Regions from separate parts of the Paenibacillus sp. FSL K6-1217 genome, predicted to be linked through region 2. Evidence: a T-box and tRNA genes for the amino acid it is inferred to sense, from the RefSeq annotation. Region 2 holds a T-box; the other regions hold tRNA genes.

Region 1 (5,553 bases), 2.4 Mb from region 2:
TATATCCTCCAGCAGGCCGTTCTGCCTGGATTTCTCTTTCAGATGGGTGCCCATCACCTTGTCGTACGCAGAATGGAATCCCGGCGGGATTCGATCCTGATTGAGGACCGATGGCAGCAGCGAGAACGCCAGCGACTCCTGCTCCGAGAAATCCAGCGGATACAAAAAGAACTTCCCCATGAACCGGTACCCCGTGCCTCTTCCCTGATTCGTAACCGGAGCAAAGTGGCTGATCACCTCAAGATCCCTGTAGATCGTTCTAATATTCACCTCGCACCTGAAGGCCAGGTCCGCCGCCGTAATCCCGGGGTTCGACTGAATAGCGTTAATGATTCTGAAAATCCGTATTACTTTGTCTGTCATTGCATATGCTCCTCAGCTTCCAAGTCAATGTTGTCTATGTTCCCATAGCTATACTATATCAGTTCTATAGAAACATAACGCTCCGCAATACTATTGCAACATTCCCCTGACTACATCAAAATCCCCCTGGTGGGTGAACCATACTGGTCCCTCTATACCACGCTTACAGGGAGCTCACTTTTCTCCATCAACCGCCTTCTGGCGACCTTTTGACGACTACAGCCTAGCAAGGTAGGAGGATAGCTCCTCAGCAGCGAATGTATTCGGTTGGTCGGGGTTGGTCGCACGCGTTCTGAAGTGTTTTTCCTTTCATGGCGGTACTCCCGTATCCTACCTCTAGTCAATTCTAAGCGTTCTCTCTCACCGCCCACTTGCTCGGAGCCGCATTGTTGCACATTTTGCAGGATTTCTCTAGAAATGTTACGGGCTACGGTACATTGTTGCATCATTTGCAGGAATTCCGGTGTTTAGTACAAATTAGCGCTGGCATTGTTGTATTTCATGCAGGATTTCTGAATCCGGCGCTTCTATTGGGCAGTATTCCTTCACTTCTTGCAGGATTTCTCTAAAATGTTACGGCCTGCGGAGCGTAGGGCCCATTCCTCATCGGAGCAGCACCAATTGTATTCGGATTTCCGCACATATTTCCTAAATAAAGGACACGACAAAATCATCCTAACGGATGAATAAAATTACCTTTGCGCGAACACAATGTATGCTGTTTTCTACATACATTTGATCCGTATGCCTACTTACGAGCACAACGTATGCTGTTTTCCACATACATTTGGCCCGTATGCCTGCTTACCAGCACCGAATGTATGCTGTTTTCCACATACATTTGGCCCGTATGCCTGCTTGCGGGCACAACGTATGCTGTTTTTGACATACATTTGGCCCGTATGCCTGCTTGCGGGCACAACGTATGCTGTTTTTGACATACATTTGGTCCGTATGCCTGCTTGCGGGCACAACGTATGCTGTTTTTGACATATATTTGGTCCGTATGCCTATACCTGCCCATTGTATTCGGTTTAAGCATACCTTCAGCCTTCAGTCACATTCCGCATCGAAGTCATTCTACGAATCCTTCCAAGAACTCTTATCTACAAATTTACACACACCTTTTCCACAGCAGCAGGAAACTATAGTTTCCTAATACAACAAAAAAGTCCGTCTTCCCCATAGGGCTGACGGACTTAGGTGATACAGATATAAGCGGGTGATGGGAATCGAACCCACGCTATCAGCTTGGAAGGCTGAAGTTCTACCATTGAACTACACCCGCACAGGTGAAATGAAATATCGGGATGACACGATTTGAACATGCGACCCCCTGGTCCCAAACCAGGTGCTCTACCAAGCTGAGCTACATCCCGATAATAAAAATGGCGCGCCCTGAGAGATTCGGATGCTGCACATCCGATTGCGAAGTGATCCTATCGAAGCCTATGCTCCAACGAACTCGTTCGAATCTGAGGACACTTTGTTGAATCAATGATGTGATAATGGCGCGCCCTGAGAGATTCGAACTCCCGGCCTTTTGATTCGTAGTCAAACGCTCTATCCAGCTGAGCTAAGGGCGCAAAATCTATATGGAGCGGACGACGGGAATCGAACCCGCGACCCTCGCCTTGGCAAGGCGATGCTCTACCGCTGAGCCACGTCCGCAAAAACATGGTGCGCGTGAAGGGACTTGAACCCCCACGTCGTGAAACGCCAGATCCTAAGTCTGGTGCGTCTGCCATTCCGCCACACGCGCACACGTTACAAGAAAATGGTGAGCCATGAAGGACTCGAACCTTCGACACCCTGATTAAAAGTCAGGTGCTCTACCAACTGAGCTAATGGCTCTCATAAGAGAAACATTCAAAAAAATGGCTGGGGATATAGGAATCGAACCTATGGAATGACGGAGTCAAAGTCCGTTGCCTTACCGCTTGGCTAATCCCCAATATTATAATTAGCAGAACACTACGGAATCGGATGGATACTCTATACTTCGAGATATAGGATGCTCAATCCCTTACACCTTGATACAAGGATACAATAAAAATGGCGGAACCGACGGGATACTCTTCACTCCGTTAGGAGATTGCGAAGTATTCCTTTCGAAGCTTATGCTTCAACGAACCCAGGGATTTCTCATCCCTTACGCCATTAAATGGCGGAACCGACGGGATTCGAACCCGCGATCTCCTGCGTGACAGGCAGGCATGTTAGGCCAACTACACCACGGTTCCATGTTGGCATTTGGGTCCCCCGGAAAGTATTCGGAATATGCTTCAGAGCAAATCTTCCACTTGTGGGGAACAATTGCGGGGGCAGGATTTGAACCTGCGGCCTTCGGGTTATGAGCCCGACGAGCTACCGGGCTGCTCCACCCCGCGTCATTGAACAATATCTATTCGGTTAAGATAGATGGTGGAGGCTGAGGGGTTCGAACCCCCGACCCTCTGCTTGTAAGGCAGATGCTCTCCCAGCTGAGCTAAGCCTCCATATATGACTCGTATGGGATACTCTCCACTCCGTTACGAGATTGCGAAGTATTCCTTACGATGCTTATGCTTCAACGAACCCAGGGAATTCTCATCCCATTAATCGAAGAAGAAATTGGTGACTCGTATGGGATTCGAACCCATGTTACCTCCGTGAAAGGGAGGTGTCTTAACCCCTTGACCAACGAGCCATGCTGTGTAAAAAGTATTCAGTGAAAAGTAACGCTACGGAGAGAGAGGGATACTCTTCACTTCGTTACGAGATTGCGATGTAGTGCTAACGAAGCTTATGCTCCAACGAACCACGGAGGGTTCTCATCCCTTTGCAGGGAAGTAACGCTACGGAGAGAGAGGGATTCGAACCCTCGAGACGCTTGTGGCGCCTACACGATTTCCAATCGTGCTCCTTCGGCCAAACTCGGACACCTCTCCATATGGCTCCCCGAACAGGACTCGAACCTGTGACAACTCGATTAACAGTCGAGTGCTCTACCAACTGAGCTATCAGGGAATATACATATCAGGCTTGATCGCCTGAAAACTGAATCCGAAACGAATCTGTGTATTAGAAATTGGATAAGCCCTCGACCGATTAGTATTGGTCAGCTCCATGCATTGCTGCACTTCCACCTCCAACCTATCTACCTCGTCGTCTTCAAGGGGTCTTACATACTGGGAAATCTCATCTTGAGGGGGGCTTCACGCTTAGATGCTTTCAGCGCTTATCCCGTCCGTACGTAGCTACTCAGCCATGCTCCTGGCGGAACAACTGATGCACCAGCGGTACGTCCATCCCGGTCCTCTCGTACTAAGGACAGCTCCTCTCAAATTTCCTGCGCCCACGACAGATAGGGACCGAACTGTCTCACGACGTTCTGAACCCAGCTCGCGTACCGCTTTAATGGGCGAACAGCCCAACCCTTGGGACCTACTTCAGCCCCAGGATGCGATGAGCCGACATCGAGGTGCCAAACCTCCCCGTCGATGTGGACTCTTGGGGGAGATAAGCCTGTTATCCCCAGGGTAGCTTTTATCCGTTGAGCGATGGCCCTTCCATGCGGTACCACCGGATCACTAAGTCCGACTTTCGTCCCTGCTCGACTTGTAGGTCTCGCAGTCAAGCTCCCTTATGCCTTTGCACTCTGCGAATGATTTCCAACCATTCTGAGGGAACCTTTGAACGCCTCCGTTACTCTTTAGGAGGCGACCGCCCCAGTCAAACTGCCCGCCTGACACGGTCCCCGTACCCGATAAGGGCACCAGGTTAGAACCTAGATACGATCAGGGTGGTATCCCAACGGCGCCTCCGCAGAAGCTTGCGCTCCTGCCTCACCGGCTCCCACCTATCCTGTACAGATCGTACCCAAATTCAATATCAAGCTGCAGTAAAGCTCCATGGGGTCTTTCCGTCTTGTCGCGGGTAACCTGCATCTTCACAGGTATTAAAATTTCACCGGATCTCTCGTTGAGACAGCGCCCAAGTCGTTACGCCATTCGTGCGGGTCAGAATTTACCTGACAAGGAATTTCGCTACCTTAGGACCGTTATAGTTACGGCCGCCGTTTACTGGGGCTTCGGTTCACAGCTTCGGATTGCTCCTAACCGCTCCCCTTAACCTTCCAGCACCGGGCAGGCGTCAGCCCGTATACTTCGCCTTGCGGCTTCGCACAGACCTGTGTTTTTGCTAAACAGTCGCTTGGGCCTTTTCACTGCGGCCCCCTCGGGCTATTCACCCTACCGAGGCACCCCTTCTCCCGAAGTTACGGGGTCATTTTGCCGAGTTCCTTAACGAGAGTTCTTCCGCGCGCCTTAGAATTCTCTTCTCGCCTACCTGTGTCGGTTTGCGGTACGGGCACCTTCTCCTGACTAGAGGCTTTTCTTGGCAGTGTGAGATCATGACCTTCGCTACTATAATTTTCGCTCCCCATCACAGCCCAGCCTTAGTAGTGTGCGGATTTGCCTGCACACCAGCCTCACTGCTTAGACGGACATCCATCAGTCCGCGTCACTACCCTCCTGCGTCACCCCATCGCTCATAGCGGATTACGGTGGTACAGTAATTTCAAACTGTTGTCCTTCGACTACGCCTGTCGGCCTCGCCTTAGGTCCCGACTTACCCTGAGCGGACGAGCCTTCCTCAGGAAACCTTGGGCTTTCGGCGGATCAGATTCTCACTGATCTTTTCGTTACTCATACCGGCATTCTCACTTGTATGCTGTCCAGCGCTCCTTACGGTACACCTTCAACCCACATACAACGCTCCCCTACCCCAGATGCAACGCATCTAGCCATAGCTTCGGTGGTGTGTTTAGCCCCGTTACATTTTCGGCGCAGAGTCACTCGACCAGTGAGCTATTACGCACTCTTTCAATGGTGGCTGCTTCTAAGCCAACATCCTGGTTGTCTGTGCAACTCCACATCCTTTCCCACTTAACACACACTTGGGGACCTTAGCTGATGGTCTGGGCTGTTTCCCTTTTGACAATGGATCTTAGCACTCACTGTCTGACTCCCGGCAAGAAGTAAATGGCATTCGGAGTTTGACTGAGCTTGGTAACCCTTGCGGGCCCCGCACCCAATCAGTGCTCTACCTCCACCACTCCATTCACCGAGGCTAGCCCTAAAGCTATTTCGGGGAGAACCAGCTATCTCCGAGTTCGATTGGAATTTCTCCGCTACCCCCACCTCATCC
Region 2 (5,553 bases):
GCACCCGCCTCCCTGCTCTATAACTGGCTTAACGAGCTGAAGCGCTTCGCCCCGGAGATTCAGGCGGTCATTGCGGACGGCAGCTCCGGTGAACGCGGACGGACCTTACGGAACAAGGCCGGGCATGATGTCATAATTACCTCGTACCCGCTGCTGCGCAGGGATGTGGATATGTATGCCAAGCAGTCGTTCCATACGCTCATTCTGGATGAAGCGCAGATGATCAAGAATCATGAGACTATGACCGCGCAGGCTGTCAGACTGCTCCAGACCCGCTACCGCTTCGCGCTGACCGGAACACCGGTGGAGAATGCGCTGGAGGACCTGTGGTCGATCTTCAGCGTCGTCCTGCCCGGATTGTTCCCCGGGAAGAAGGCCTTTCATGACCTTCCCCGGGAGACTGTCGCCAGACGCGCCCGCCCCTTCCTCCTGCGCCGCCTTAAGAGTGATGTGCTGAAGGAGCTGCCGGATAAGATCGAGTCTCTGCAAGCCTCCGAGCTGCTGCCGGAGCAGAAAAGGCTCTACGTCGCGTACCTCGCCCGCCTGCGCAAAGAAGCGCTCAAGCATCTGGACAGCGACAGCTTCGGCAACGGCCGGATCAAGGTGCTTGCCGGACTGACCCGGCTGCGCCAGCTATGCTGCCATCCGGCCCTGTTCGTGGACGGATATACCGGCGGCTCCGGCAAATTCGAGCAGTTGCTGGAGATCATCGACGAATGCCGCAGCTCCGGCAAGCGGATGCTGATCTTCTCGCAGTTCACGCAGATGCTGGGCATGATCGGACGCGAGCTGGCGCTGCTCGGTATTCCGCATTTCTATCTGGACGGACAGACCCCGGCCTCCCGGCGGGTTGAGCTGTGCAGCCGCTTCAATGAAGGCGAGCACGACCTGTTCCTGATCTCGCTGAAGGCGGGCGGCACCGGCCTTAACCTGACCGGTGCCGATACGGTCATTCTCTATGACCTGTGGTGGAATCCTGCGGTCGAGCAGCAGGCTGCCGACCGCGCCCACCGGATCGGGCAGAAAAAGATAGTCCAGGTGATCCGCCTCGTTGCCCAGGGGACGGTAGAGGATAAGATGTACGAGCTTCAGCAAAAGAAGAAAAACCTGATTGACGAGGTTATCCAACCGGGGCAGGAGGCACTGTCCAGCCTGAGCGAGCAGGACATCCGTGAGATCCTTTCGATCTGACCTGCCACCGGTCGTAGCCTGTGCGGGGCAGTTAGCGCGGGGGATGCATGGGTCGTGCATCCGTAGCCTGGAGCCGGAGGGCTTGGCTGCATCTGCTCCTCCGTTCCACCTCCGGCTGTTATCCGAGTTTGCCAGAATGCCCACTGGATGCCTGCCGAGGCTTGCGATCTGGTATAAATAAATTCAAACAGGGACTCTCCTGAGCGGTTACGCCCCGGGAGGTCCCTGTTTGGTTATCCATCATAATGTTCAGATGTCACACACAAATAATCTATTGTTGTATTTGATCTTGAGAGCCTAATTTCTCATGTGTAACTACACGGTGCGCAGCCACCAGCTGGCCGGTGGAGGATTTGCCCCATACTGAGATTCCGATCTCATCTTCTTCCGCAGCATCTGCCGTTAAGAAAACAAACTCATACGCATCCAGGTCAGCAAAATAATTCTTGGTCACCACTTCATTCGGAGCAATATGAATAACCTCACTTACATAAAGCGTCCTTGTCGCTCCCAGCACATATCCCTGAATGCTGAGGGAGGAGCCTCCCGCCGCATTTCGCTTCGATATTTTCACAGTTACAGTCTGCGTGGGTCTGACTCCGGAAATAGCGTTATTTTCAATAGGACCTGTCGATAGAATCGCCATCTTGTCTTGTCCTCCCTTCAGAATCAAATATGAGTGCCACAGTTATCCGGTGCTTCACAACGATTAAATAATAATCGCATAATATTTATATTCAGGCTTCGAGGCCGTGGTGTGGACTTGATGGACCCATTCACCCTTTTTTTAAGCTGCGCATATCTTTTATTAAGGAAAAACCGCCCATGCTGCGCTTTCCCGTACGAACGCCGAACGGAAGAAGGGACTCCCATGCCCCCTCCAGGAAAAGGTAAGAAGCCCGCCGCCAAAAAAACACCCTCCAGCTCCAAAACCCAAACGCCAAAAGGGCTTGAATTTGCCGTTGCCGCACTTCTGTTGACCGGCAAGCTGAAAGTTGACTCTATCCAGATGTACACGGACGCATCGTTGTTCGTCAGTCTGGTAGGCAAATATAAGACGTTAAGTGATCTAAGCAATGACAATGTAGATAAGCTGGTCAGCTTCCTTGATGATAACAGCAGCCTGACGCTGAACGAGATCATGACCGCTTTGAAAAAGAAAGCCGAGAACTCCTGAGCACACAGACGGAAGTGAAAGTGAGGGTACGGGGCTATGGACAGTTTTGACGGAGAAGGGTTCGCAGGTGGACTCCTGCTGATCATTGTAATTCTGCTGCTGATTTACGGGTCAACGGACATCAAGAATCTGACAGGTGCGCCCAGTGACGTGTAACTTTTTACTGTAGAGCTCTTGCTTTCTGTCAGAAATTCGCTATACTGGTACAAACCCATATGGAATCGATGACCGGGAGAGTAATGGTCTTATATCTAGTCCCCAGCGAGCCGGGAAAGTGGAAGCCGGTACAGAGTAGAACCATGAAGCGCACCCGTGAGATGGACTTCTGAACCTGAGAGTAGGAAGCCCCGGCCGAGGACCGTTAACCTGTAAGGTGGCTGAACCGTAAGGCTCAGCAACGAGAGTGGTACCGCGAGCGCACAAGCCTCGTCTCTTAGGAGATGAAGGCTTTTTTTTGTCGTTATCCTATTCAGGAGGTTGTTATTCATGCCAATGCTAAGTGAGCTCATTCAAGAAAGTCTGGAGCAGTCTGTTCAGAAAATCGCCCTCACCCTGGGCGTGCCCGCCATCGCTGAAGTACAGATTGCCCTGGAGCAGCCGGCGAGTGCCGACCACGGGGATTATTCCAGCAATATCGCCATGCAGCTCGCCCGCCCCCTGCGCCAAGCTCCACTGGCTATCGCCGGGCTGATCGCCGCCGAGCTAGAAGCTTCGGGCTCTGTTCACGGATTGGTGTTGAGAACCGAGGTGGCCGGACCGGGGTTTATTAATATGTATCTGGATTGGCAGGCCTGGGCGCGGGCAAAAGAGGATTTCACTTTCACGCTGCCTCAGGGCAAGATGGGCCAGAAGGTGATCGTCGAGCATACCTCCGTCAACCCGAATAAAAGTTTACATATCGGCCACCTGAGAAACTCCTGTATCGGGGATGCGCTGGTCAGAATACTGCGGGCGACCGGCCATACCGTTGAGGTGCATAACTATGTGGACGATCTTGGCAATCAGCTGGCAGATACCGTAGCCGGCCTGCTGAATGTTCCGCTGGCGGGCGAGCATGTCCGGTTCGGGGACTACTGCTGGGACATCTATGCCGAGATCAACAAAACGTACGCGCAGCAGCCGGAGATGGTACAGAAGCGGACTGAGATTCTTCATGCGCTGGAGGAGGGCCATGGCAACACCGCCTGGATCGGTAACCTCGTCGCCGGACAGATCGTGAAAGAGCATGTGGAGGAGATGCGGGGGTTCGGCATTGACTACGATTTGCTGGTGTGGGAAAGCAGCATTCTGAAGGAGGGCTTCTGGTCCTCGGCCTTCGAGCTTCTGTCGCAGACGGAGGTATTCGTGCAGGAGACAGAGGGCAAGCTCGCGGGCTGCTGGCTGCTGAAGCAATCCGCCGAAGATCAGCCCGCGCAGGATACCGGAGAAGAGCATCAGAAGGATAAGGTGCTGGTGCGCTCGAACGGAATTCTGACCTATACCGCCAAGGACATCGCCTATCATCTCTGGAAGTTCGGACTGCTGGAGAAGGACTTCAGCTACAGCGAATTTCAGAGCGGGCTGTGGACAACCGGCTTGACCGGCCAGGTTCTGCATTTTGGACGGGCGGACCAGGTGGTCAATGTCATCGATTACCGGCAGGAGTATCCGCAGGCGATGGTGAAGCAGGCGCTTCAGGCACTCGGATTCGGAACGCAGGCAGACGCGCTGCATCATGTTAGCTACGGAGTGGTCTCGCTGAGTCCCGCTTCTGCGGCCGGGCTGGGCATTGATACCTCCAGCGGCAAGAATTCCTACGCCATGTCCGGCCGCCAGGGAATCGGGATCAAGGTGACCGAGCTGGTCCGGCTCATGGAGGAGACGATCGAATCCACCCGTTCGGACAAAAACGGCCTGTCCAGCCGGCTGATCGCCACCGCTGCCATCCGTTACTACCTGCTGCGCTTCAATCTGGGCACCGAGATCGTGTTCGACTTCACGCAGGCGATGGAGATCTCCGGCAACACCGGCGTCTACCTGATGTACGCCTACGCCCGGGCGCAGCGCGTGCTTAGTAAGGCCGCTGCAGCGGATGGCGGGAGCAGCGTTGGCGGGAGCGGCGTTGGCGGGAGCAGCGTTGGCGGAAGCAGCGTTGGCGGGAGCGGCGTTGGCGGGAGCGGCGTTGGCGGGAGCGGGAGTGGCGGGAGCGGACTGCCGCCCTTCCCGGCTCAGCTCGCAGCGGCTGAGCTGGCCCTGCTAAGGCAGCTCAGCCTGTGGCAGGACACACTCTACACAGCCAGCCGGGAGCTTACGCCGAATACGATCTGTAACTACGCCCACAGCCTGGCTTCGCTCTTCAACAACTTCTACTCAGCCTGTCCGATCCTTAAGGGCGAGGAAGCTAGCATCGCCTTCCGCCTCTGGCTGACCCGCAGCTTCACCAGTACGCTGGGCGAGGCGCTAGATGTACTAGGTCTGCCTAAGCCGGAGCGGATGTAGACTCGCCGAGTCCTGATCGTCTTGAGAACAAAGTTGCCCTAGAGGATGAATCAGCAGGAACTTATGCGGTCCATGCAGCTTGCACCGCTAATCCTCCCTCTCCATCCGCTCACTTCCGGGAGCATCCTGTGTAAGGAGGTGCACTTCTGCACCTCATTTCCGCATTTCGCCCGCATCTGGTGAATTCAGGTGCACTTCTGCACCTCATTTCCGCATTTCGCTCGCATCCGGTGAATTCAGGTGCACTTCTGCACCTCATTTCCGCATTTCGCCCGCGTCCGGTGAATTCAGGTGCACTTTTGCACCTCATTTGCCCATTTGGTCCGCATCCGGTGAATTCAGGTGCACTTCTGCACTACATTCGCTCATTTGGCCGCATTCAGTACATTCAGCGACAGTTGGTCCATACTAAATCGAGCACTAAGATCACTTGGGGATGAATGGTTTTGAGCTTTTTGGAATGTTTATGTATTTCGCATCCCGCTTAAACAGCGGAGAGAACGGAACGATTGTGGAGAAGCGATAGCGGTCGCCTTTGTCTCCGGATTTTTACCGATTAGGGAAATAAAATAAAATCTGGAGACAACAGCGATCGGAACAACGGTCCGTTCGCGGAGCGTCCCCCCGAGCGCCCACGTTAATCCTATTCAAAATCGTCCCGGAAGGGATACAGCCCATTCGGGCTGATTGCGAAGTATTCCTATCGA
Region 3 (5,553 bases), 620 kb from region 2:
CGGAGGATGCCTAGGCGCCAGGAGCCGACGAAGGACGTGGCGAACAACGAAACTGCCTCGGGGAGCTGTAAGCAAGCTTTGATCCGGGGGTGTCCGAATGGGGAAACCCAGCTGTGGTAATTCGCAGTTACTCGTATCTGAATACATAGGATACGCAGAGGCAGACCAGGGGAACTGAAACATCTAAGTACCCTGAGGAAGAGAAAACAATAGTGATTCCGTCAGTAGCGGCGAGCGAACGCGGAACAGCCTAAACCAAGGGGCTTGCCTCTTGGGGTTGTGGGACGTCTCACATGGAGTTACAAAGGAATCGAGTAGGCGAAGAGGTCTGGAAAGGCCCGCGATAGAGGTAAAAGCCCTGTAGCCCAAACTGTGTTCCCTCCGAGACGGATCCCGAGTAGTGCGGGGCACGTGAAACCCCGTATGAATCCAGCAGGACCATCTGCTAAGGCTAAATACTACCTGGCGACCGATAGTGAAACAGTACCGTGAGGGAAAGGTGAAAAGCACCCCGGAAGGGGAGTGAAATAGAACCTGAAACCGTGTGCTTACAAAAAGTCAGAGCCCGTTTTAGGGGTGATGGCGTGCCTTTTGTAGAATGAACCGGCGAGTTACGTTTAACATGCAAGGTTAAGGTGAGAAGCCGGAGCCGCAGCGAAAGCGAGTCTGAATAGGGCGACTGAGTATGTGGACGTAGACCCGAAACCGTGTGATCTACCCCTGTCCAGGGTGAAGGTGCGGTAACACGCACTGGAGGCCCGAACCCACGCATGTTGAAAAATGCGGGGATGAGGTGGGGGTAGCGGAGAAATTCCAATCGAACTCGGAGATAGCTGGTTCTCCCCGAAATAGCTTTAGGGCTAGCCTCGGTGAATGGAGTGGTGGAGGTAGAGCACTGATTGGGTGCGGGGCCCGCAAGGGTTACCAAGCTCAGTCAAACTCCGAATGCCATTTACTTCTTGCCGGGAGTCAGACAGTGAGTGCTAAGATCCATTGTCAAAAGGGAAACAGCCCAGACCATCAGCTAAGGTCCCCAAGTGTGTGTTAAGTGGGAAAGGATGTGGAGTTGCACAGACAACCAGGATGTTGGCTTAGAAGCAGCCACCATTGAAAGAGTGCGTAATAGCTCACTGGTCGAGTGACTCTGCGCCGAAAATGTAACGGGGCTAAACACACCACCGAAGCTATGGCTAGATGCTTTGCATCTGGGGTAGGGGAGCGTTGTATGTGGGTTGAAGGTGTACCGTAAGGAGCGCTGGACAGCATACAAGTGAGAATGCCGGTATGAGTAACGAAAAGATCAGTGAGAATCTGATCCGCCGAAAGCCCAAGGTTTCCTGAGGAAGGCTCGTCCGCTCAGGGTAAGTCGGGACCTAAGGCGAGGCCGACAGGCGTAGTCGAAGGACAACAGTTTGAAATTACTGTACCACCGTAATCCGCTATGAGCGATGGGGTGACGCAGGAGGGTAGTGACGCGGACTGATGGATGTCCGTCTAAGCAGTGAGGCTGGTGTGCAGGCAAATCCGCACATCGTAAGGCTGGGCTGTGATGGGGAGCGAAAATTACAGTAGCGAAGGTCATGATCTCACACTGCCAAGAAAAGCCTCTAGCCAGGAGAAGGTGCCCGTACCGCAAACCGACACAGGTAGGCGAGAAGAGAATTCTAAGGCGCGCGGAAGAACTCTCGTTAAGGAACTCGGCAAAATGACCCCGTAACTTCGGGAGAAGGGGTGCCTCGGTAGGGTGAATAGCCCGAGGGGGCCGCAGTGAAAAGGCCCAAGCGACTGTTTAGCAAAAACACAGGTCTGTGCGAAGCCGCAAGGCGAAGTATACGGGCTGACGCCTGCCCGGTGCTGGAAGGTTAAGGGGAGCGGTTAGGGGTTAAACCCGAAGCTGTGAACCGAAGCCCCAGTAAACGGCGGCCGTAACTATAACGGTCCTAAGGTAGCGAAATTCCTTGTCAGGTAAATTCTGACCCGCACGAATGGCGTAACGACTTGGGCGCTGTCTCAACGAGAGATCCGGTGAAATTTTAATACCTGTGAAGATGCAGGTTACCCGCGACAAGACGGAAAGACCCCATGGAGCTTTACTGCAGCTTGATATTGAATTTGGGTACGATCTGTACAGGATAGGTGGGAGCCGGTGAGGCAGGAGCGCAAGCTTCTGCGGAGGCGCCGTTGGGATACCACCCTGATCGTATCTAGGTTCTAACCTGGTGCCCTTATCGGGTACGGGGACCGTGTCAGGCGGGCAGTTTGACTGGGGCGGTCGCCTCCTAAAGAGTAACGGAGGCGTTCAAAGGTTCCCTCAGAATGGTTGGAAATCATTCGCAGAGTGCAAAGGCATAAGGGAGCTTGACTGCGAGACCTACAAGTCGAGCAGGGACGAAAGTCGGACTTAGTGATCCGGTGGTACCGCATGGAAGGGCCATCGCTCAACGGATAAAAGCTACCCTGGGGATAACAGGCTTATCTCCCCCAAGAGTCCACATCGACGGGGAGGTTTGGCACCTCGATGTCGGCTCATCGCATCCTGGGGCTGAAGTAGGTCCCAAGGGTTGGGCTGTTCGCCCATTAAAGCGGTACGCGAGCTGGGTTCAGAACGTCGTGAGACAGTTCGGTCCCTATCTGTCGTGGGCGCAGGAAATTTGAGAGGAGCTGTCCTTAGTACGAGAGGACCGGGATGGACGTACCGCTGGTGCATCAGTTGTTCCGCCAGGAGCATGGCTGAGTAGCTACGTACGGACGGGATAAGCGCTGAAAGCATCTAAGCGTGAAGCCCCCCTCAAGATGAGATTTCCCAGTATGTAAGACCCCTTGAAGACGACGAGGTAGATAGGTTGGAGGTGGAAGTGCAGCAATGCATGGAGCTGACCAATACTAATCGGTCGAGGGCTTATCCAATTTCTAATACACAGATTCGTTTCGGATTCAGTTTTCAGGCGATCAAGCCTGCCGTTTGGTGGCGATAGCGGAGGGGTTCCACACGTACCCATCCCGAACACGACCGTTAAGCCCTCCAGCGCCGATGGTACTTGGACCGAAGGGTCCTGGGAGAGTAGGACGTTGCCAAGCGGACAATATTCCCTGATAGCTCAGTTGGTAGAGCACTCGACTGTTAATCGAGTTGTCACAGGTTCGAGTCCTGTTCGGGGAGCCATGCTCTCATAGCTCAGCAGGTAGAGTGCTTCCATGGTAAGGAAGAGGTCACCGGTTCGAATCCGGTTGAGAGCTCCACAAATTTATTAGGCCCGTTGGTCAAGGGGTTAAGACACCTCCCTTTCACGGAGGTAACATGGGTTCGAATCCCATACGGGTCACCACTTTTTTATGGGATGAGAATTCCTTAGGTTCGTTGAAGCATAGGCGTCGTTAGGAATACTTCGCAATCTCGTAACGGAGTGAAGAGTATCCCATACGGGTCACCATTATTAATCAGTACCCTTATTAGTCACCATACATATGGAGGCTTAGCTCAGCTGGGAGAGCATCTGCCTTACAAGCAGAGGGTCGGGGGTTCGAACCCCTCAGCCTCCACCATAATGTCCTTGATATTTGGGTGAAATTGTGGGCATTATATAGGTATCTATTGTAGGGGATTCGCCAAGTGGTAAGGCAACGGACTCTGACTCCGTCATCATAGGTTCGAATCCTATATCCCCTGCCAAATATGAGCCATTAGCTCAGTTGGTAGAGCACCTGACTTTTAATCAGGGTGTCGAAGGTTCGAGTCCTTCATGGCTCACTTTTATTAATTCATGCGCGTGTGGCGGAATGGCAGACGCACCAGACTTAGGATCTGGCGTCGTAAGACGTGGGGGTTCAAGTCCCTTCACGCGCACCACTTATTTGCGGACGTGGCTCAGCGGTAGAGCATCGCCTTGCCAAGGCGAGGGTCGCGGGTTCGATTCCCGTCGTCCGCTCCAATGTTTTTGCGCCCTTAGCTCAGCTGGATAGAGCGTTTGACTACGAATCAAAAGGCCGGGAGTTCGAATCTCTCAGGGCGCGCCATTATCACTTTATTGAATCATCGTTTCACTTTTATTAACGGGATGTAGCTCAGCTTGGTAGAGCACCTGGTTTGGGACCAGGGGGTCGCATGTTCAAATCGTGTCATCCCGATATTTCATTTCACCTGTGCGGGTGTAGTTCAATGGTAGAACTTCAGCCTTCCAAGCTGATAGCGTGGGTTCGATTCCCATCACCCGCTCCATATTAATCTCATAGTTTCGGGATGTAGCTCAGCTTGGTAGAGCACCTGGTTTGGGACCAGGGGGTCGCATGTTCAAATCGTGTCATCCCGATCGAACAGCTTATGGCTGGCAAATGAACTCTTACTGCGGTAAGAGTTTTTTGTTGCGTCATCAAAGGAACGTATGTTCCTTTAATCGTCTAAAAAAAAGACAACCTCTGCCGGGATGCCGATCCTTGCATAATAGCTCTGCACCGATTCATCCTGCTCAATGGCAGTGCCGACCGATAGCAGCTTGATCGCGAATAGGTTAGCCTGCCGCTCCAGCTTGCCTGACGAGAAATAGGAATTCTCCTCCAGAAAGAACCGGTTGACCCCTTTATGCAGACGGTCATGCGCGAGTTCATGCGCGCATACGAATCGTTGCCACTCCAGTGGCAGCTGGTTATGAATGACGATGAACCTTCTTCTTAGCTTACGGTAATAGAGGCCCTTGGTCCCGTCACCCAGATGCATGAACCGGATATGGATCCCCAGTGCTTCAGCCAGCTCGAAGGGGCTGCTGGTATTGTATTTTTTGACCAAACGCTTGATTAGCTCATCCATATTCTTCACCCGCAGCATGTTAATAGTAGTTGGATTGCCTGGTACTTACTCCTTGCCTGGATCGTGCTTGGGCTTGGTCCGCTTGTTCATCTGCTTCGCCTCCCAGAATAGGCCGGTTAATACATCCTTAATCCGCTGCTTGTCCTCCTTGTTCAAGGGAATCCCGTCAAACATCAGCTCACCGTCGTCTTCCAGCATTTGGCGGAAGTCCCGCTTATCCTTGCTCGTGGCCCACGCAGGCACAGAGCCTTCTGTACTGCCCTCAGTCTCTGTTAAATAACCGGCATGGCCCATAAGCTCCTCGTAGGAGACATCCGTTGCTTCCGCAATCTTACGCAGGGTAGCCGGCTTAGGGACACCCCGCAATCCATTCTCTATCCGTGATATTTGGGCTCCGCTGATTCCGGCAAGGGCTGCCAGCTGATTAATGGTCAGTCCCTTTCTTTCCCGTAGCTGTCTCAGATAGTTTCCGAATTCCTCTGCCATCGATAACCACTCCTTATCCCTAATCGCCTAAAAAGCTGTTGCTACTACTATAAGCTATTTATGCCAATAGGTAAACAATAAAGAGTCCAATATTGCCAAAAGGTAAGAATGACCATGCATAGGTCTTGTTTATGCTGCAAAACGGGCGAAAATGGGATTTTACTGAATTGGTAGATAAGTGGTATATTATTAAAAAAAGCGAACACTATACGAACAAGTAGAATTTTAACACATTTGGCCGGAAAGGTCCGCAACAAAGTTCATAA

The links. A T-box is a leader RNA that pairs with one kind of tRNA and senses whether it is charged. The one in region 2 lies ahead of MHH28_RS16065 (arginine--tRNA ligase), so its partner is inferred to be a tRNA-Arg.
Region 1: it has a tRNA-Arg gene. The T-box ahead of MHH28_RS16065 (arginine--tRNA ligase) is inferred to sense a tRNA for this amino acid. The anticodon was not compared.
Region 3: it has a tRNA-Arg gene. The T-box ahead of MHH28_RS16065 (arginine--tRNA ligase) is inferred to sense a tRNA for this amino acid. The anticodon was not compared.

What each region holds. Positions count from the first base shown of each region.
Region 1 is NZ_CP150271.1:6,077,501-6,083,053, reverse strand. Features, by position in the region: gene MHH28_RS26875 (helix-turn-helix transcriptional regulator) at 1-363, opposite strand, end outside; tRNA gene MHH28_RS26870 (tRNA-Gly) at 1,581-1,651, opposite strand; tRNA gene MHH28_RS26865 (tRNA-Pro) at 1,669-1,742, opposite strand; tRNA gene MHH28_RS26860 (tRNA-Arg) at 1,873-1,949, opposite strand; tRNA gene MHH28_RS26855 (tRNA-Gly) at 1,960-2,034, opposite strand; tRNA gene MHH28_RS26850 (tRNA-Leu) at 2,042-2,125, opposite strand; tRNA gene MHH28_RS26845 (tRNA-Lys) at 2,142-2,217, opposite strand; tRNA gene MHH28_RS26840 (tRNA-Gln) at 2,242-2,317, opposite strand; tRNA gene MHH28_RS26835 (tRNA-Asp) at 2,529-2,606, opposite strand; tRNA gene MHH28_RS26830 (tRNA-Met) at 2,680-2,753, opposite strand; tRNA gene MHH28_RS26825 (tRNA-Val) at 2,786-2,861, opposite strand; tRNA gene MHH28_RS26820 (tRNA-Glu) at 2,978-3,052, opposite strand; tRNA gene MHH28_RS26815 (tRNA-Ser) at 3,204-3,293, opposite strand; tRNA gene MHH28_RS26810 (tRNA-Asn) at 3,297-3,372, opposite strand; rRNA gene MHH28_RS26805 (23S ribosomal RNA) at 3,434-5,553, opposite strand, start outside.
Region 2 is NZ_CP150271.1:3,656,148-3,661,700, forward strand. Features, by position in the region: gene MHH28_RS16050 (SNF2 helicase associated domain-containing protein) at 1-1,191, shown strand, start outside; gene MHH28_RS16055 (hypothetical protein) at 1,463-1,837, opposite strand; gene MHH28_RS16060 (hypothetical protein) at 2,063-2,368, shown strand; T-box leader at 2,584-2,805, shown strand; gene MHH28_RS16065 (arginine--tRNA ligase) at 2,861-4,846, shown strand.
Region 3 is NZ_CP150271.1:4,278,238-4,283,790, reverse strand. Features, by position in the region: rRNA gene MHH28_RS18820 (23S ribosomal RNA) at 1-2,907, shown strand, start outside; rRNA gene rrf (5S ribosomal RNA) at 2,962-3,078, shown strand; tRNA gene MHH28_RS18810 (tRNA-Asn) at 3,088-3,163, shown strand; tRNA gene MHH28_RS18805 (tRNA-Thr) at 3,165-3,240, shown strand; tRNA gene MHH28_RS18800 (tRNA-Glu) at 3,252-3,326, shown strand; tRNA gene MHH28_RS18795 (tRNA-Val) at 3,468-3,543, shown strand; tRNA gene MHH28_RS18790 (tRNA-Gln) at 3,597-3,670, shown strand; tRNA gene MHH28_RS18785 (tRNA-Lys) at 3,676-3,748, shown strand; tRNA gene MHH28_RS18780 (tRNA-Leu) at 3,764-3,847, shown strand; tRNA gene MHH28_RS18775 (tRNA-Gly) at 3,855-3,929, shown strand; tRNA gene MHH28_RS18770 (tRNA-Arg) at 3,938-4,014, shown strand; tRNA gene MHH28_RS18765 (tRNA-Pro) at 4,052-4,125, shown strand; tRNA gene MHH28_RS18760 (tRNA-Gly) at 4,143-4,216, shown strand; tRNA gene MHH28_RS18755 (tRNA-Pro) at 4,234-4,307, shown strand; gene MHH28_RS18750 (ImmA/IrrE family metallo-endopeptidase) at 4,388-4,801, opposite strand; gene MHH28_RS18745 (helix-turn-helix domain-containing protein) at 4,847-5,287, opposite strand.